DNA from 4 places in the Citrobacter telavivensis genome. Region 1 is predicted to be linked to each of the others. Evidence: predicted binding sites of a transcription regulator. Region 1 holds the regulator's gene; each other region holds the start of a gene.

Evidence for each region. Region 1 encodes PurR, which represses purine synthesis genes. Its sites were predicted from a motif close to CANGCAAACGTTTGCNTG; they were not measured.
Region 2: the regulator PurR is predicted to act here: its motif matches at 2,738-2,755, upstream of gcvT (glycine cleavage system aminomethyltransferase GcvT).
Region 3: the regulator PurR is predicted to act here: its motif matches at 2,599-2,616, upstream of cvpA (colicin V production protein).
Region 4: the regulator PurR is predicted to act here: its motif matches at 3,118-3,135, upstream of purM (phosphoribosylformylglycinamidine cyclo-ligase).

What each region holds. Positions count from the first base shown of each region.
Region 1 covers NZ_JBGUBF010000001.1:1,243,936-1,248,575, forward strand. Annotated here, with positions in the region: gene punC (purine nucleoside transporter PunC) at 1-243, opposite strand, end outside; gene punR (DNA-binding transcriptional activator PunR) at 355-1,287, shown strand; gene purR (HTH-type transcriptional repressor PurR) at 1,284-2,309, opposite strand; gene cydH (cytochrome bd-I oxidase subunit CydH) at 2,604-2,693, shown strand; gene ACERJC_RS05995 (MFS transporter) at 2,862-4,028, shown strand; gene sodB (superoxide dismutase [Fe]) at 4,075-4,640, opposite strand, start outside.
Region 2 covers NZ_JBGUBF010000002.1:317,481-322,120, reverse strand. Annotated here, with positions in the region: gene gcvP (aminomethyl-transferring glycine dehydrogenase) at 1-921, opposite strand, end outside; gene gcvH (glycine cleavage system protein GcvH) at 1,139-1,528, opposite strand; gene gcvT (glycine cleavage system aminomethyltransferase GcvT) at 1,554-2,648, opposite strand; partial or broken gene ACERJC_RS25525 (hypothetical protein) at 2,965-3,024, shown strand; gene ubiI (FAD-dependent 2-octaprenylphenol hydroxylase) at 3,098-4,300, opposite strand; gene ubiH (2-octaprenyl-6-methoxyphenyl hydroxylase) at 4,392-4,640, opposite strand, start outside.
Region 3 covers NZ_JBGUBF010000001.1:2,326,411-2,331,050, forward strand. Annotated here, with positions in the region: gene ACERJC_RS11095 (UbiX family flavin prenyltransferase) at 1-407, opposite strand, end outside; gene purF (amidophosphoribosyltransferase) at 503-2,020, opposite strand; gene cvpA (colicin V production protein) at 2,055-2,543, opposite strand; gene dedD (cell division protein DedD) at 2,791-3,480, opposite strand; gene folC (bifunctional tetrahydrofolate synthase/dihydrofolate synthase) at 3,470-4,640, opposite strand, start outside.
Region 4 covers NZ_JBGUBF010000005.1:123,674-128,313, reverse strand. Annotated here, with positions in the region: gene uraA (uracil permease) at 1-598, opposite strand, end outside; gene upp (uracil phosphoribosyltransferase) at 694-1,320, opposite strand; gene ACERJC_RS19245 (6-phospho-beta-glucosidase) at 1,502-2,932, opposite strand; gene purM (phosphoribosylformylglycinamidine cyclo-ligase) at 3,195-4,232, shown strand; gene purN (phosphoribosylglycinamide formyltransferase) at 4,232-4,640, shown strand, end outside.

The sequences.
Region 1 (4,640 bases):
GAAGATGGACAGACCCAGCAGCAGGATCGGTTTACGGCCGTAGCGGTCCGAGAGCGGGCCCCAAAGCAGTTGCGCGACGGCAAAGCCGGCTAAAAACAGACTCAGGCTGGCGCTGACGGCAGATGCCGGTGTTTGCAGGTCAGATTGAATGGCGGCAAAAGCGGGCAAATACATGTCGGTTGCCAGAAAACCCAACACGCTGAGCCCTGCCAGCCAGACTAAAAACCCTTTTCCTGGTTGCATAGTTGTTCTCTAATTTTAATGAATAACACTGGCGCAGAGTGTAGGGAGTGAATTTCGGCTTGTGAAACGGTAATATTTGTTTATTGCATTCAAAAATTTTGTAGGCAGATTATGTGGTCAGAATATGCACTGGAAGTCGTTGATGCCGTGGCGCGCAACGGGAGTTTCAGCTCCGCCGCTCAGGAGTTGCACCGGGTGCCCTCAGCGGTCAGCTATACGGTCCGGCAACTGGAAGAGTGGCTGGCGGTCCCGCTCTTTGAACGTCGTCATCGCGATGTAGTACTGACCCCGGCGGGAGCCTGGTTTTTGAAAGAGGGCCGCTCTGTCATCAAAAAAATGCAGATCACGCGCCAGCAGTGTCAGCAGATAGCCAACGGCTGGCGTGGGCAACTTCCCATCGCGGTGGACAATATCGTGCGCCCTGAACGCACAAGACAGCTGATAGTCGATTTCTATCGCCACTTTGATGACGTGGAACTGCTGGTCTTTCAGGAGGTGTTCAATGGCGTCTGGGACGCGCTGTCAGATGGCAGGGTTGAACTCGCTATCGGCGCAACCCAGGCGATCCCGGTAGGAGGTCGATACACCTTCCGCGATATGGGCAAACTGAGCTGGTGTTGTGTCGTTGCCAGCACACATCCGCTGGCCGCCATGAGCGGGCCTTTAAGCGATGACACGTTGCGCAACTGGCCGTCACTGGTACTGGAAGATACCTCCCGCACGCTGCCGAAACGCGTGACCTGGCTGCTGGACAACCAGAAGCGGGTGGTGGTTCCGGACTGGGACTCTTCCGCGACCTGTATCAGCGCCGGACTTTGTGTCGGCATGGTGCCGACACATTTTGCCAAGCCGTATCTCAATAAGGGGCAGTGGGTGGCGTTGGATCTGGAGAACCCTTTCCCGGACGCAGCCTGTTGCCTGACCTGGCAGCAGAACGATATGTCACCTGCGCTGATCTGGCTGCTGGACTATCTGGGAGACAGCGAAACGCTGAACAAAGAGTGGCTGCGGGAGCCTGACGAGACTCCCGCAAAAGAGGTTTAACGGCGGTAGTCGCGGAAAGGGCCATCCGCAACGGAGCGGCGCTCCACCAGGCGTGGGTGGACTTCAATGGACTGTGACTCTTCGCGCTTATTGACGATACGGTCCAGCAGCATGTTAAAGGCCGTTTCACCCAGCGAATCTTTTGGCTGGTGGATGGTGGTCAATGCGGGCGTAAAGAAGCGGGCGTTGCGCACATTGTCATAGCCTATCAGCGACACGTCCTGCGGTACGCGCAGGCCCATCTCATCCGCAGCGCAAAGGGCACCCATTGCCATGATATCGCCGCCACAGAAGACCGCCGTCGGGCGATGCGCCTGCGACAGAATTTGCTGCATTGCACGGTAGCCGGATTCCGGTTCGAAGTCGCCCTGCACAATCCAGTTTTCCGGCACTTTAATCAGCGCTTCATCCATCGCCTTCATAAAACCGGCCAGACGGCCCGCGCCGGTGTTGCGCTCCATCAGTCCCGGGATCACGCCAATTTCGCGATGTCCGCGTTCGACAAGGTAACGGCCAGCCATATAACCGCCCTCAAAGGCGTTATCAATCACCGTATCGGTGAAGTCGGCTTTGGCTTCGCCCCAGTCCATGACCACCATCGGGATATGACGGTACTCTTCCAGCATCGAGAGCAGGGGTTCGGGATATTCGGAACACATCACCAGCAGGCCATCAACGCGTTTTTGCGCCATCATGGACAAATAGGCACGCTGTTTTTCCAGATTGTTCCAGACGTTACCGAGGATCAGGGTATAGCCTTTCTGGAAGCAGTTCTTTTCAACGGCTTCGATAATTTCGGCAAAGTAGGGGGCTTCGCTGCTGGTCGCCAGCAAGCCGATAGACTTGGTATGGTTGACCTTCAGACTACGGGCAACAGCGCTGGGGGAATAGTGCAATTCTTTGATTGCCGCCCACACTGCATTGCGTGTTTCTTCAGCGACGAAACGCGTTTTGTTAATTACGTGTGATACGGTTGTAGTGGAAACGTTTGCGCGTTTCGCTACATCTTTAATTGTTGCCATTAAATCTCACTCCAGACCCAACCTGAACATTAAAATATGCTAAGTAAACGTTTGCCTTTAATCATCCTGTGCGCAACGTCAGGGTTGCGGCATGCCGGGAAAACGCCACAGAGCGTCAGGAAGGGGTCAATGGCCGGTACGCTAATCAAGTAAGCGTCGAATTTTGGCTGATCTTAACGAAAAGGGGAAGTATTAAAAGCACATATCACTCTAAATCGTGGGAGATTTTTGCACTCAAGTGTGCAAAAATGCGCTATATCACTTTTTGTGTGGGAATAAAAAGGAGAAAAGTTGATGAGCACCGATCTGAAATTTTCATTAGTGACCACGTTTATTGTTCTGGCTTTAATCGTTGCTGGCGGTCTGACAGCGGCACTGCATTGATTTCCCTCGGGGGAGTGCCTGCTCCCTCGAACCTCCCGCCATATTGTTATCGAATCTGCAAAAGTCTTTTGTATTTTTGTTAACTTCTCTTTTTTTGTGATTGATGTCATGCTTTTGACTCTTAGTTAAGCCTCGCGCCTCATCGCGAAGAGCCGGAGTCATCACTGCATGAAAATTAATTATCCGTTACTGGCGCTGGCCATCGGCGCATTCGGCATCGGTACGACCGAATTCTCGCCAATGGGGCTGCTGCCCGTCATTGCGCGTGGCGTTGATGTGTCCATCCCCGCCGCAGGCATGTTGATTAGCGCCTATGCCGTCGGCGTGATGGTTGGGGCCCCGCTGATGACGCTGCTTCTGTCACATCGTGGACGCCGTAATGCGCTGATTTTTCTGATGGCTATCTTTACGCTTGGTAACGTGCTCTCGGCGATTTCGCCGGATTACACCACGCTGATGCTGTCACGCATTTTAACCAGCCTCAACCATGGCGCGTTCTTCGGCCTGGGTTCCGTTGTAGCAGCCAGCGTGGTGCCGAAGCACAAACAGGCCAGCGCCGTTGCCACGATGTTTATGGGGCTGACTATCGCCAATATCGGCGGCGTTCCGGCGGCGACCTGGCTGGGGGAAACCATCGGCTGGCGAATGTCGTTTATGGCGACAGCCGGTCTGGGCGTTATCTCGATGCTGAGTCTCTTTTTCTCGTTGCCGAAAGGCGGTGCCGGGGCGCGTCCGGAAGTGAAAAAAGAGCTGGCGGTGTTAATGCGTCCTCAGGTGCTCTCCGCGCTGCTGACTACCGTGTTGGGGGCGGGCGCTATGTTTACGCTGTATACCTATATTTCGCCTGTCCTGCAAAGCATCACCCATGCGACCCCGACCTTCGTGACCGGGATGCTGGTTCTGATTGGCGTGGGCTTCTCCATTGGTAACTACCTCGGCGGTAAACTGGCCGATCGCTCGGTTAACGGTACGCTGAAGGGCTTTTTGCTGCTGCTGATGGTGATTATGCTGGCTATCCCCTTGTTGGCTCAAAATGAACTGGGGGCGGCGGTCAGTATGGTGGTCTGGGGGGCGGCAACCTTTGCGGTGGTGCCTCCGCTGCAAATGCGCGTCATGCGTGTGGCTCACGAAGCGCCGGGCCTGTCGTCTTCCGTGAATATTGGCGCTTTTAATCTCGGAAATGCACTGGGTGCCGCCGCCGGTGGGGCCGTGATTTCAGGCGGGTTAGGCTACAGTTTTGTTCCTGTGATGGGGGCGATTGTGGCAGGTATGGCGCTGTTGTTGGTGTTTGTCTCGGCGAGAAAACAGCCTGAACAGGTGTGCGTCGCAGGTTAACGGCAGAACAAAAACGCAGAAGGGACGCCCTTCTGCGTTATCTTTTTTACGCGGCGAAGTTCTTCGCGACAAACTCCCAGTTCACCAGCGCCCAGAAGTGCTCCAGGTAGCCAGGACGCGCATTGCGGTAGTCAATGTAATACGCATGCTCCCACACGTCGACGGTCATCAGCGGGGTGGCGTCGGTGGTCAACGGCGTGCCGGCGTTAGATGTTGAAACGATAGCCAACTTGCCATCCTTTCCTTTTACCAGCCAGGTCCAGCCGGAACCGAAGTTTTTGATCGCCGCATCGGTAAACTGCGCTTTGAACTCCGCAAAGCTGCCGAAAGAGGCGGCAATCGCGTCAGCCAGTTTACCGGTTGGCTCGCCGCCCGCATTCGGCGCCAGGCAGTTCCAGTAGAATGTGTGGTTCCAGACCTGAGCGGCGTTGTTGAACACGCCACCTTCGGAGCTTCGTACGATCTCTTCCAGTGATTTTCCTTCAAAGGCGGTGCCTTTGATCAGGTTGTTCAGGTTGGTGACATAGGTCTGATGGTGTTTGCCATAGTGATATTCCAGCGTTTCGGCGGAAATATGCGGCGCAAGCGCGTCTTTGGCATACGGTAGTGCAG
Region 2 (4,640 bases), on a different contig from region 1:
ATCTTTCGATACACCGATAATACGGCCCGGCATGGAGCGTTTGAATTCATCTTTCGCAGCGAAGAATGCCGCGTGTGGACCGCCGTAGCCCATCGGTACGCCAAAGCGTTGCGCAGAGCCGAAAACAATGTCCGCGCCCTGTTTGCCCGGCGCGGTCAGCAAAACCAGAGCCATAAAGTCGGCAGCAACGCTGACGATCGCTTTGCGCGACTTCAGTTCACTAATCAGCGCGCGGTAGTCGTGGACTTCACCGGTAGTTCCCACCTGCTGTAACAGCACGCCGAACACATCCTGGTGATCCAGTACTTTCGCCGCATCATCCACAATCACTTCAAAACCAAAGGTCTCTGCGCGCGTGCGCACAACATCCAGCGTTTGCGGATGCACATCCGCGGCAACGAAGAAACGGTTCGCGTTTTTCAGTTTGCTGATGCGCTTCGCCATCGCCATCGCTTCTGCAGCCGCAGTGGCTTCATCGAGCAGCGAAGCGGAAGCCATATCCAGACCGGTCAGATCCAGCGTCACCTGCTGGAAGTTCAACAGCGCTTCCAGGCGCCCCTGAGACACTTCCGGCTGATAAGGCGTATAGGCGGTGTACCAGCCTGGGTTTTCCAGCATGTTGCGCAGGATAACCGGTGGCAGCTGCACGGCGGTGTAACCCATACCAATGTATGACGTGAAGCGCTTGTTACGCCCGGCGATGGCCTTTAATTCTGCCAGCGCAGCGTATTCGGTCGCCGCTTCGCCGACCTGCGGCGGGGTCGCGAGCTGAATGTCTTTCGGCACAATCTGGCCGATCAACGCATTTAACGACGCGGCGCCAACCGCATTCAGCATCTCTTGCTGCTGCGCGGCGTCCGGTCCGATGTGGCGTTCAATGAAAGCGCCGCTGTTTTCAAGCTGGCTTAACGTCTGTGTCATGGGCGATGGTTCCTGAAACGTGCAGTGAATCGTGATTGTCTGACTGGTTTGCCCGGTGGCGCTCACGCTTACCGGGCTCATCGACTATGGTCGATACGCAAAATCATTCGCGTTGCAGGAAGGCGGCGACGCAGCAAATCCCCAGGAGCTTACACCAGTAAGTGACTGGGGTGAGCGAGGAAGCCAACACACCTGCAGCGTGAAGGATGACGCGTATTTATTCGTCTTCGAGCAGAGCTTCGTATGCTGTCGCATCCAGCAGCGAGTCCAGTTCGCTCTCATCGCTGGCTTTGATTTTGAAGATCCAGCCACCGGCATACGGCTCGCTGTTCACCAGTTCCGGGGAGTCGCTCAGCGCGTCGTTGACGGCCACGATCTCACCGCTGATCGGCGCATAGATGTCAGAAGCGGCTTTGACCGACTCAGCCACCGCGCAGTCGTCGCCCGCGCTAACGGTCGCGCCAACGTCCGGCAGGTCAACAAAAACCATGTCGCCCAACAGCTCCTGAGCGTGTTCGGTGATACCAACGGTGTAAGAGCCGTCAGCTTCTTTGCGCAGCCATTCGTGTTCTTTGCTGTATTTCAGTTCTGCTGGTACGTTGCTCATCAATCAATCTCCAGAAAAGGATGAATCACGCGACGGCTTTGCCGTTACGCACAAAAACAGGTTTAGTCACTTTTACCGGCATTTCGCGGTTGCGAATCTGCACAATTGCCGTTTCGCCAATGCCCGCCGGCACCCGCGCCAGCGCAATACTGTAGCCCAGCGTCGGTGAGAAGGTACCACTGGTGATAACGCCTTCCAGTTGATTGCCCTGGGCATCAGTGAAGCGTACCGGCAGTTCGTTACGCAGAACGCCTTTCTCGGTCATCACCAGACCAACCAGTTGTTCGTGGCCTTTTTCACGCTGAACTTCCAGCGCTTCACGACCGATAAAGTCGCGGTCAGTCGGTTCCCAGGCGATGGTCCAGCCCATATTGGCCGCCAGCGGCGTGATTCCCTCGTCCATCTCCTGACCATACAGGTTCATACCCGCTTCCAGGCGCAGCGTATCGCGCGCGCCCAGGCCACATGGCTTCACGCCCGCTTCCACCAGCGCACGCCAGAAATCCGCCGCCTTTTCATTCGGCATCGCAATTTCATAGCCCGCCTCACCGGTGTAACCGGTCGTGGCGATAAACAGGTCACCCGTTTGCACGCCGAAGAACGGTTTCATGCCTTCGACGGCTTTGCGCTGCTCGTCAGTAAACAGGGATGCCGCCTTCGCCTGCGCGTTTGGTCCCTGCACGGCAATCAGCGACAGGTCATCACGCACGGTAATGTCGATGGCATAAGGTTCAGCGTGTTGGGTAATCCAGGAAAGGTCTTTTTCGCGGGTGGCGGAGTTTACAACGAGGCGGAAGAAGTCTTCGGTAAAGTAATAGACAATCAGGTCATCTATTACGCCGCCCGAGGCGTTGAGCATACCGGAATAAAGGGCTTTGCCGGTTTTCGTTAGCTTTGCCACGTCGTTCGCCAGCAGATAACGCAAAAACTCCCGGGTGCGACTGCCGCGCAGATCGACGATGGTCATGTGCGACACATCAAACATCCCGGCATTAGTGCGGACCGCATGGTGCTCATCAAGCTGAGAACCATAATGCAGTGGCATCATCCAGCCGTGAAAATCGACCATGCGAGCACCGCATAGCGTGTGTTGTTCGTACAAAGGAGTCTGTTGAGCCATCTTGTCCTCATTGAATAAGCGGGGCTGACCACCCTTTCGCGGCGAAATTATCGCCACGAAACCCGGCATCGACGCCACTGCAGGGCCCCGACGCAAACGTTCTCTTTGCCCCTGAACTTACCACCGAAACCCACGCTAAACCATAAAACAAAATTAACCATCACATTAGCTTATGGCCAAAACTCACCGAAACGCCGTCAGTATAAAAAACCACAACAAAAGCAAGCTACGCAGATAAATAACTACAATTCGCGCTTCACAGGCGAACATAACCACATTAAACGCTAAAAAAATGTCAAAACTGGCGTTATGAAAAAATCGCGACATTAGAAAATATAATGCGAAAAGAACAGTGAAATTAGTTTATTTCAAATGAGAGATGCCCCCCGGCGAAGTCGCCGGGAGGAGGAAATGTGACGGGTTTCAAATTCTTTAAAAGAGGTGAATACTTAGCGAAGCCACTCAGGCAGATCGTTGAGTCCCATTGCCTGACGGAGAAGTTGCGGTTTAACACCCGGAAGGGTATCAGCCAGTTTCAGCCCCATATCACGCAGCAGTTTTTTTGCCGGATGTGTCCCCGCAAACAGCTCGCGGAACCCCTGCATGCCCGCCAGCATCATCGCCGCGCTGTGCTTACGGCTGCGCTCATAACGACGCAAATAGAGGTACTGCCCAATGTCTTTACCCTGACGATGCAGACGTTTGAGTTCATCCACCAGTTCTGCTGCATCCATAAACCCGAGGTTCACGCCCTGCCCGGCCAGTGGATGGATGGTATGCGCGGCGTCGCCGACCAGCGCCAGACGATGTGCGGCGAACTGACGCGCATAGCGTCCCGTCAGCGGAAACACCTGGCGTTCGCTCTCCACGCTGCACAGCCCCAGACGATTATCAAACGCGATATTCAGCGCCTGATTAAACTGCTCATCGCTTGCCTGCTGCATCCGTTCAGCCTCTTGCGGCGCAAGCGACCAGACGATGGAGCACAAATGCGGATCGCTAAGCGGCAGGAACGCCAGAATGCCTTCGCCATGAAACGCCTGACGGGCAACGGCACCATGGGCTTCTTCGGTACGAATGGTCGCGACCAGCGCATGATGGCGATAATCCCAGAAGGTCAATGGAATGTCCGCTTTATTGCGTAGCCACGAGTTTGCCCCATCGGCGCCAATCACCAGACGCGCCGTGAGCATGGCGCCATCTTTCAGCGTCAGGAAGGCGTCGTTTTCGCCCCACGCCACCTGCTGTAATTCGGCAGGCGCCACCAGCGTGATATCGGAGGATTGCTGCGCTTTTTGCCACAGCGCGTAATGGATAACCGCGTTTTCCACGATATGGCCCAGATGGCTGTAGCCCATGCTTTGGTCATCAAATTTGATACGACCAAAGCTGTCTTTGTCCCACACTTCCATCCCGTGATAGCAACTGGCGCGACGAGCCACAATGTCTGACCAGACGCCCAGTCGGGTAAGCAGTTTTTCACTGGCGGCATTGATCGCCGACACGCGAAGCGCGGGAGCGGCATCTGCCGCCAGCGGTTGCGGTTCGCGCTGTTCAAGCACAGCGACACGTAAACCGCTGCCCTGCAGTCCACACGCGACAGCCAGGCCAACCATGCCTCCGCCCACGATTGCTACATCAACACTTTGCACTGTTTACTCCTGAAAATCGGAAACCGCCATCGGGCGTCATATACGTAAAAATGCCGGATCGCGCTTCGCCTGTCCGGTCTGGAGGTGATGTTTACCGCGCCACCCAACCTAACGTCCGCTGCGCAAACGCATCGCGGGCGGGAGGGCATAATTCCATGGTCATCAGACCCACGTTGCGCCCGACAACCAGCGGCGCCCAGCGGTTGGCAAACAGATGAACCAGACTGTCCGTCACGCCGACCGTGGCCTGGCGATCCCCCTGACGACGATGTTGATAGTGCGCGAGCACGGCGTAGTCGCCGACGTCCCTGCCTATCGCCTGAGCTGTTGTGAGCGTTTC
Region 3 (4,640 bases), 1.1 Mb from region 1:
GTCATTAAGCGCAGATGCCCAAGATGGAGCGGCGTTTCCCGAACGCATAGCACCAGCGGACGGCGCTCTTTCAACACCACGTCTGCCGCACGGGTCAACAGGCCGTCGGTATAGCTGTGCACAATACCGGAAAGGGTTTTGATGGAGCATGGCAGAATCACCATGCCGGCAGTCGAAAATGAGCCTGAGGAAATGCTGGCGGCAATGTCGCGCGCATCGTGCGTCACGTTGGCAAGCGCCTGGACATCGCGCAGCGATAAATCAGTCTCCAGCGACAGCGTCTGGCGGGCGGCCTGGCTCATGATGAGATGCGTTTCAACGTCCGGTACATCGCGTAAAACCTGCAACAGCCGCACGCCGTAAATGGCGCCGCTGGCACCGCTGATCCCTACTATGAGTCGTTTCATGATATATCGCCCTGTCTGACTTCTGGGCTGACTTTGCAGGATTTTATGGGGAGTTGCAAGTCAGGGGGCGGGATTCGCCCCCTGGCAGGTCAGGATTACCCTTCGTTGTGCATCTCGAGGTTTTCGACTTCGTTCTGCAACTGGACCGCTTTGGCATCGTCATTACGCAGGGAATCGAGGAAATCGAGATATTGCTGATCGACATCCTTCGTGACGTAGACGCCGTTAAACACGGAACATTCAAACTGCTGAATATCCGGGTTCTCGGCACGCACGGCGTCGATCAGATCGTCAAGATCCTGGAAGATAAGACCGTCTGCGCCAATTATCTGGCGAATCTCATCCACTTCACGACCATGCGCAATCAGTTCATTTGCGGTAGGCATGTCGATACCGTACACGTTCGGGAAGCGAATCTCCGGTGCGGCAGAGGCCAGATAGACCTTTTTCGCCCCGGCTTCACGCGCCATCTCAATAATCTGTTCTGAGGTGGTGCCGCGCACAATGGAGTCATCCACCAGCAGGACATTTTTATCACGGAACTCAGCGCGGTTAGCGTTCAGTTTGCGACGTACGGACTTACGACGCAGCTGTTGTCCCGGCATGATAAAGGTACGGCCGACATAGCGGTTTTTCACAAACCCCTGGCGGTACGGCTTACCGAGAATACGCGCAATTTCCAGCGCGATGTCGCAGGAGGTTTCCGGAATCGGAATGACCACGTCGATATCCAGATCTTCCCATTCGCGGGCAATTTTTTCGCCAAGTTTGGTCCCCATATTCACACGGGCACTGTAGACGGAAATCTTGTCGATGAAGGAATCCGGACGCGCGAAGTAAACATACTCAAACAGGCACGGGTTGCTGACCGGGTTTTCAGCACACTGACGGGTGAACAATTGCCCTTTCTCAGTGATATAGACCGCTTCGCCCGACGCAACGTCACGCAGAAACTCAAAGCCCAGCGTATCCAGCGCAACGCTCTCAGACGCCACCATATACTCAGTGCGGCCGTCACCGATATCACGTTTACCCAACACCAGCGGACGAATACCGTTCGGGTCGCGGAAGGCGACCATACCGTGACCAATAATCATCGCCACGCAGGCATACGCGCCGCGGATCTGGCGGTTGGTCGCGGCAATTGCCGCAAAAATGTTGTCTGCTTCCAGCGGATAGTGGCGGAACTTATCCAGTTCGCTGGCGAAGATATTGAGCAGGATCTCAGAATCTGAGGTGGTATTGATATGGCGGCGCTTCTCTTCAAACAGCTTTTTACGCAGTTCGTGGGCATTAGTCAGGTTGCCATTGTGGGCAAGCGTGATGCCATACGGGGAGTTGACGTAGAAAGGTTGAGCTTCAGAGGCGCTGGAGCTACCAGCCGTTGGGTAACGCACATGACCGATGCCCATATTGCCCTGCATACGCTGCATGTGACGCGCTTCGAATACATCGCTCACCAGGCCGTTTGCCTTACGCAAACGGAAGCAGTTATTTGCATCGATGGTGATAATGCCAGCGGCATCCTGACCACGATGCTGGAGCACTGTTAAGGCGTCATAAATCGACTGGTTAACCGGCATAACACCGGCGATACCGACAATACCGCACATACGTCTTTTTCCTCGTTAAGCTACAACCCAACGCTTATGCTCTGGGCAAGAAACTTGACGAGCTTTGCAGATAGTCAAAGAACCATCTGATGATGAAACTGAACTCCGGGATCAGCTGTGACTTACTCCAGTCTTCACCTTTCGACAGGCCCGTAAAGGTGTCGAGAAAGAACAGAATGGCAGCAACAATCAACACACCACGCAGCGCGCCGAAACAGACCCCCAGAACCCGGTCGGTACCTGACAGACCGGTTTTCTCAACCAGTTGCCCTACCACGTAGTTCACAATGGCGCCGACGATAAGCGTCGCGATAAACAACACCGCGATGGCAATCCCGTTTCGAACCAGTTCGTCTTCAAAGCCCGAAAACCAGACAGACAGGTAAGTGTAGTAATGGCTGGCGACAAAGAAAGCACAACCCCATGTCACCAACGATAACGCTTCACGAACAAAGCCACGGATCAGGCTAACCAGACAGGAAAAACCAATCACCGCAATAATGGCGTAATCAATCCAGACCATATGTGTCCCACGATTTTACGCCCTGTCGTCCTGTTCGGGGCGCATTCTAACAGAAAAAGAAAACGTTTGCGTAGGGATTTCCTTCCCGCGCGTAAATAAAAATGGCGCTGAAAAAATATTCAACGCCATACCGTTTTATGCCTCTTCGGGCACTGCCGGATGGCGATGTAAACACCTCATCCGGCCAACAAACCACACGGTGGTAAGCCTGATAAGACGCCGAGCGCCGCCATCAGGCAACCCTAACTTAGTTCGGGCTGTACCCCATCACCACTCCGCTTAATCCGGAGATTTGCTGTAACTCGCCGAGCGAACCTTTCAGCTTGTCGCGTGATGCATCCGGCCCCACGAGAATACGGGTTATTTTACCCTGTACTGGCGTTGACGGAGAAGTATATACCCGGAAACCTGCGCCACGAAGTTTACCCACGATCTCATTGACCTTATCGGCATTTTTCAGCGCACCCAACTGCACAACATAGGCTTTACCCGTCGGTGCCGGTTTCTCTTCCACCGCCGGTTTTGGCGCAGGAGTGGGAACCGGAGCGGGCGTTGCGTCCACAGTCGGCTGCGGCTTCGGTTGCGGCTTCGGTTTTTCAACCGGTTTTGGTTTGGGTTGTTCTACGGGCGCTGGCGTCGTATCAAGCTCAGGACTGTTCGCTGACGCATAGCGTGACGGATCCAGCGACGGAGCCGCCGCATCGCCTGCCCGCACCTCTTCTGCCGCCCCTTCCGGCGGTTGAGTCGGTAATGCCTGCGTTGCCGCGGGCATCATATCCGGCTCGTCGCGATCGCCGGGTTTCGGCACCAGCGGGATCGCCGCGAATTCATCCTGATAATGTTTTTTCTGCCCGTCGAGCAGCCCGGGCAGCACAATCACGCCCAGCGCGACCAGCACAATCGTGCCGACTAAACGATTCTGAAACTTACTCGCCACCGATTCTCCCCGCGTCCATCACTTCCATGACATGTGCAACCGTGTGGAATGAACCACACACCAGTACGGTATCTTCTGGTCTCGCGTCTGCCAGAGCGGCGTGCCATGCCAGCGCGACACTGTCATAGACACTGCCTTTACCGAGATGTTCCAGCAGTTGCTCTGCCGTCGTCCCCCGGGGGCCCTCCAGCGGAGCACAATACCAGTCGTCGACCACGCTTTTCAACCAGGCCAACGTTCCCGCAATATCCTTATCATGTAGCATACCGATAACGGCAAGAACGCGCCCCTTTTTCGGCAACATTTTCAGCCGTCCGGTCAGATATTCCGCCGCATGGGGATTATGCGCGACATCGAGGATGACGCGCGGCGACTCGCTCACAATCTGGAAACGTCCCGGTAGAATCGCCTGAGCAATCCCGTCGCGGATCGCCTGTTCACTGACGTTCAGGCCACTGGCGCGCAGTGCCGCCAGTGCGGTCGCCGCATTGGGTTGCGGTACCTGTGGCAGCGGTAAATCGGTCAATGTACCGTGGCAGTCGCTGAAGGACCACCCCGTCTCCGTTACCGTAAACTGCCAGTCTTCGCCACGGCGCTGTAGGCGTGCGCCTTTCTCCAGCGCCACATCAGCGATGGTATAGGGCATTTCGGGTTCGCCGACAATCGCTGGTTTATCCGCACGGAAAATGCCGGCCTTTTCGCGGCCAATACTTTCACGATCAGGCCCCAGCCAGTCGGTATGATCCAGCGCAATGCTGGTCACCACGGCGACATCGGCATCAACGATGTTTGTCGCGTCCAGTCGTCCGCCCAACCCGACCTCCAGAATCACCACATCCAGTCGCGCCTGCTTAAACAGCCACAACGCAGACAGCGTGCCGTATTCAAAATAGGTCAGCGAGATATCCCCACGCGCCGCTTCAATCTCCGCAAAGGATTCCGTGTGGGCCGATTCTGGCAGTTCATTGCCCTGCACACGCACACGTTCGGTGTAGCGCACCAGATGCGGCGAACTGTATACCCCGACTTTGTATCCCGCTGTCGTCAATATGGACTCCAGCGTCCGGCAGGTAGTGCCCTTGCCATTGGTGCCCGCCACGGTGAAGACAAACGGCGCAGGCTTCAGCACGCCCAGCCGCGCAGCCACCTGGCTTACGCGT
Region 4 (4,640 bases), on a different contig from region 1:
CCATCGCAAATGACAACGCATAACCTGCCAGTACCCCAATCAGGATAGGGATGATCGCGAGGAAACCGCGGAACAGCACCGAGCCGAACACGGTAACCGCCAACGTCACCATCGAGATAATGATGGTCTTTGAGTCCGCAGTTTGTCCTTCCGCAGGCAGCAGCCCGGCCATTCCGGCGGCAACGCCTGCCAGTTCCAGACCGATGACGGCAACGATTGCGCCCATTGCCGCAGGAGGAAACATAACGTCTAGCCAGCCGGTACCGGCTTTCTTCACAATGAAAGACACCAGGCAGAACAGCACGCCACACATGATGAAGCCGCCCAGCGCCACTTCATATCCCAACGGCAGCAGTAGCAAAACCGGTGAGATAAAGGCGAAGCTTGAGCCTAAATAGGCCGGGATTTTTCCTTTACAGATAAAGAGATATAGCAATGTCCCGATCCCGTTGAATAACAAAACGGTGGCCGGGTTAATATGAAACAGAACTGGCACCAGCACGGTTGCGCCAAACATGGCGAACAGGTGTTGCAAACTAAGCGGGATTGTCTGTAAAAGCGGCGGTCTTTCACTCACCCCGATAGCACGGCGCGTCATAGTGTTTTCCTCTGAGTGTGTTTGTTATGAGTCGTTGAGTTGTTTTATTCAAAAAAAAGCCGACTCTTAAAGTCGGCTATTTATTAGTTATTCACTTACTTGGTACCAAAAATCTTATCGCCAGCATCACCAAGCCCCGGAATAATGTATCCGTGCTCGTTTAAGCCCTGGTCGATCGATGCGGTGTACAGTTCCACATCCGGATGCGCTTTTTCCAGCGCGGCGATGCCTTCCGGTGCCGCCACCAGCACCAGCACTTTAATGCTGCTGCAGCCCGCTTTTTTCAGCAGATCGATGGTTGCGATAACGGAACCCCCGGTCGCCAGCATCGGGTCGACGATCAGCGCCATGCGCTCGTCAATGTTAGAAACCAGCTTCTGGAAATACGGGACCGGCTCCAGCGTCTCTTCGTTACGGTACATGCCGACCACGCTGATACGCGCGCTTGGCACGTTTTCCAGCACGCCGTCCATCATCCCCAGGCCTGCACGCAGGATAGGCACGACGGTAATTTTTTTGCCTTTGATTTGATCCACTTCGACCGGACCATTCCAGCCTTCAATGGTCACTTTTTCAGTTTCCAGGCCCGCAGTCGCTTCGTAGGTCAGCAGACTGCCTACTTCCGAGGCGAGTTCACGAAAGCGTTTGGTGCTGATATCGTTCTCACGCATCAGACCCAGCTTGTGTTTGACGAGTGGGTGTTTGACTTCCACGATCTTCATACTCTTCTCCTTTCCTCAGACGAGTGGCAACCACAAAAAAATCGCCGGATTATACCGCTTTTCCTCTCTGGCGCAACATAACGTATGCATGACCTGGATCAAGCAAAGTGGTATACGTTTGGGTGATGAGTATAAAACACGCCCCGCATTCTGTGCGGGGCTGGGTGTCAAGTGGCTGAAATCAGAGGGATTCACCGTTGCTTTTTATCACCTGCTGATACCAGGCGAAAGATTTTTTAGGCCGCCGTGCCAGCGTCCCGCTACCGTCATTATTTTTATCGACGTAGATAAACCCGTAGCGTTTTTTCATTTCACCCGTTCCCGCAGAGACCAGATCGATACATCCCCATGGGGTATAACCCATCAGGTCCACGCCATCCTCTTCGACCGCTTTTTTCATCTCGCGAATGTGCGCGGCCATGTACTCAATACGATAACTGTCGTCCACGGTGCCGTCCGGTTGCTGAACATCAATCGCGCCAAACCCGTTCTCAACGATAAACAACGGTAGCTGGTAGTGATCCCAGAACCAGTTCAGCGAATAGCGCAGCCCCACCGGATCAATCTGCCAGCCCCAGTCCGATTTCTGTACGTAGGGGTTGGAAACGAGGCTTTTACTCTCGTCATAATCGAGCTGTGGATTATCGTCCGTCGCTTTGGTAGCAAACGACATGTAGTAGCTGAAGCCGATGTAATCCACACAGCCTTCAGACAGGGCAACGCGGTCTTCCTCAGTAATATCAAGGTCAAACTCGCGGCGCGCAAAATAGTTGAGGATATGCTGCGGATATTTCCCCCGCACATGCACGTCGGTAAACCAGTAGCGGCGGTGCATGGCATTCATCGCCATCATCATGTCATTCGGCGCACAGGTCAGTGGGTAGATTGGGCACATGGCAATCATGCAGCCTATCTGTAACGACGGGTTAATGTCTCGTGCGGCCTTCACCGCCTGCGCACTGGCCACTAGCTCGTAGTGCGCGGCCTGGTACATCACGGGTTCACGATCTTCGCCAGGCTGATACTTCAGACCAGAGTTCGTAAACGGCGCAAAGTCCTCATGGAAATTGGCCTGGTTGTTGATCTCATTGAAGGTCATCCAGTACTTCACTTTATGCTGATAGCGGGTAAAGACCACTTTTGCGAAGCGGACAAAAAAGTCGATCAGCTTCCGGTTGCGCCAGCCGCCATACTCCGTCACCAGATGGTAGGGCATTTCGAAATGCGACAGGGTAATCACCGGTTCAATGCCGTACTTCAGGCATTCATCAAACAAGTCATCATAAAATTGCAGTCCGGCCTCGTTTGGCTGCGTTTCATCCCCGCGCGGGAAAATACGCGTCCAGGCAATGGAGGTGCGAAAACATTTAAAGCCCATTTCCGCGAACAGCCTGATGTCCTCTTTGTAGCGGTGATAGAAATCGATCGCCTCGTGGTTAGGATAGTTTTTCCCTGGCAGCACGCCATCGGTGATTTCACGCGCCACGCCGTGAGCCCCCGCCGTCATGACGTCGGCAACGCTGACGCCTTTTCCCCCTTCCTGCCAACCGCCCTCGAGTTGGTGAGCCGCAACCGCCCCACCCCACATGAAATTCGCATTAAATCCAGACATAGTTTCCCTCGTTGATTCGCAATGGCAAAACAGAAACCGGTTTCAGTAAGATACTGAGCAATCCCTTCAATGCTTTCAAGGAGGAAACTGAACCCGGTTTCATTTTCGTGGGTCAGGTCATAAAAACGAGCCATCGCAGAGAAAATGCAGCAAAAATCGACAGATAAAAACGGATGTAACGCAGGCTCGCAAACGTTTGCTTTCCCTGTTAGAATTGCGCCGAATTTTACTTTTACCGTAAGAAAACGTGGGGAACCAGGCAGTGACCGATAAAACCTCTCTTAGCTACAAAGATGCCGGTGTTGATATTGACGCGGGTAATGCTCTGGTGGATCGAATCAAAGGCGTAGTGAAGAAAACTCGCCGCCCGGAAGTAATGGGTGGTCTGGGTGGCTTCGGTGCGCTGTGCGCATTGCCGCAAAAATATCGTGAACCGGTACTGGTTTCCGGCACTGATGGCGTAGGGACAAAACTGCGTCTGGCAATGGATCTGAAACGTCACGATACCATCGGCATCGATCTCGTGGCGATGTGCGTCAACGATCTGGTGGTTCAGGGTGCTGAACCGCTGTTTTTCCTCGACTACTATGCCACTGGTAAACTGGATGTGGATACCGCAGCCAGCGTGATTCAGGGTATCGCAGAAGGTTGTCTGCAGTCCGGCTGCGCGCTGGTTGGCGGGGAAACGGCGGAAATGCCGGGGATGTATCACGGTGAAGATTATGATGTCGCCGGTTTCTGCGTCGGCGTAGTAGAAAAATCAGAAATCATCGACGGTTCCAAAGTGACCGATGGCGATGTGCTGATTGCGCTGGGTTCCAGCGGCCCGCACTCCAACGGTTACTCACTGGTGCGTAAAATTGTGGACGTCAGCGGTTGCGATCCGCAAACGACGGATCTGGAAGGCAAACCGTTGGCCGATCACCTGCTGGCGCCGACCCGTATCTACGTGAAATCGATTCTGGAACTGATCGAGAAGGTTGATGTGCACGCTATTGCGCACCTGACCGGCGGCGGCTTCTGGGAAAACATTCCGCGCGTCCTGCCGGACAACACGCAGGCGGTGCTCGATGAGTCCTCCTGGCAGTGGCCAGCGGTCTTTAACTGGCTGCAGCAGGCCGGTAACGTCAGCCAGCATGAAATGTATCGTACCTTTAACTGCGGCGTCGGCATGGTCATTGCCCTGCCCGCGGCGGAAGTGGACAACGCCCTTGCCCTGCTTAAAGCAAAAGGTGAAGACGCGTGGAAAATCGGCGTCATCAAAGCGTCTGACTCCGCGCAGCGTGTGGTTATTGAATAATGAATATTGTGGTGCTTATTTCCGGTAACGGAAGCAATTTGCAGGCGATTATTGATGCCTGCAAAGCGAAGAAAATCAACGGCACCCTGCGGGCAGTATTCAGCAACAAGGCCGACGCGTTCGGCCTTGAGCGAGCCAGAAAAGCGGCAATCCCTGCCCATACGCTGACGGCTGACCAGTTTTCCAGCCGTGAAGCGTTTGACCGCGAACTGATCCTTGAGATCGACGCTTATGCGCCTGACGTGGTGGTGCTGGCCGGTTTCATGCGCATTCTGAGCCCGGCGTTCGTCGCACACTACAACGGACGGTTGCTGAATATTCACCCTTCCCTGCTGCCCAAATACCCCGGTTTACACACCCACCGTCAGGCACTGGAAAATGGCGATGAGGAACACGGCACGTCGGTCC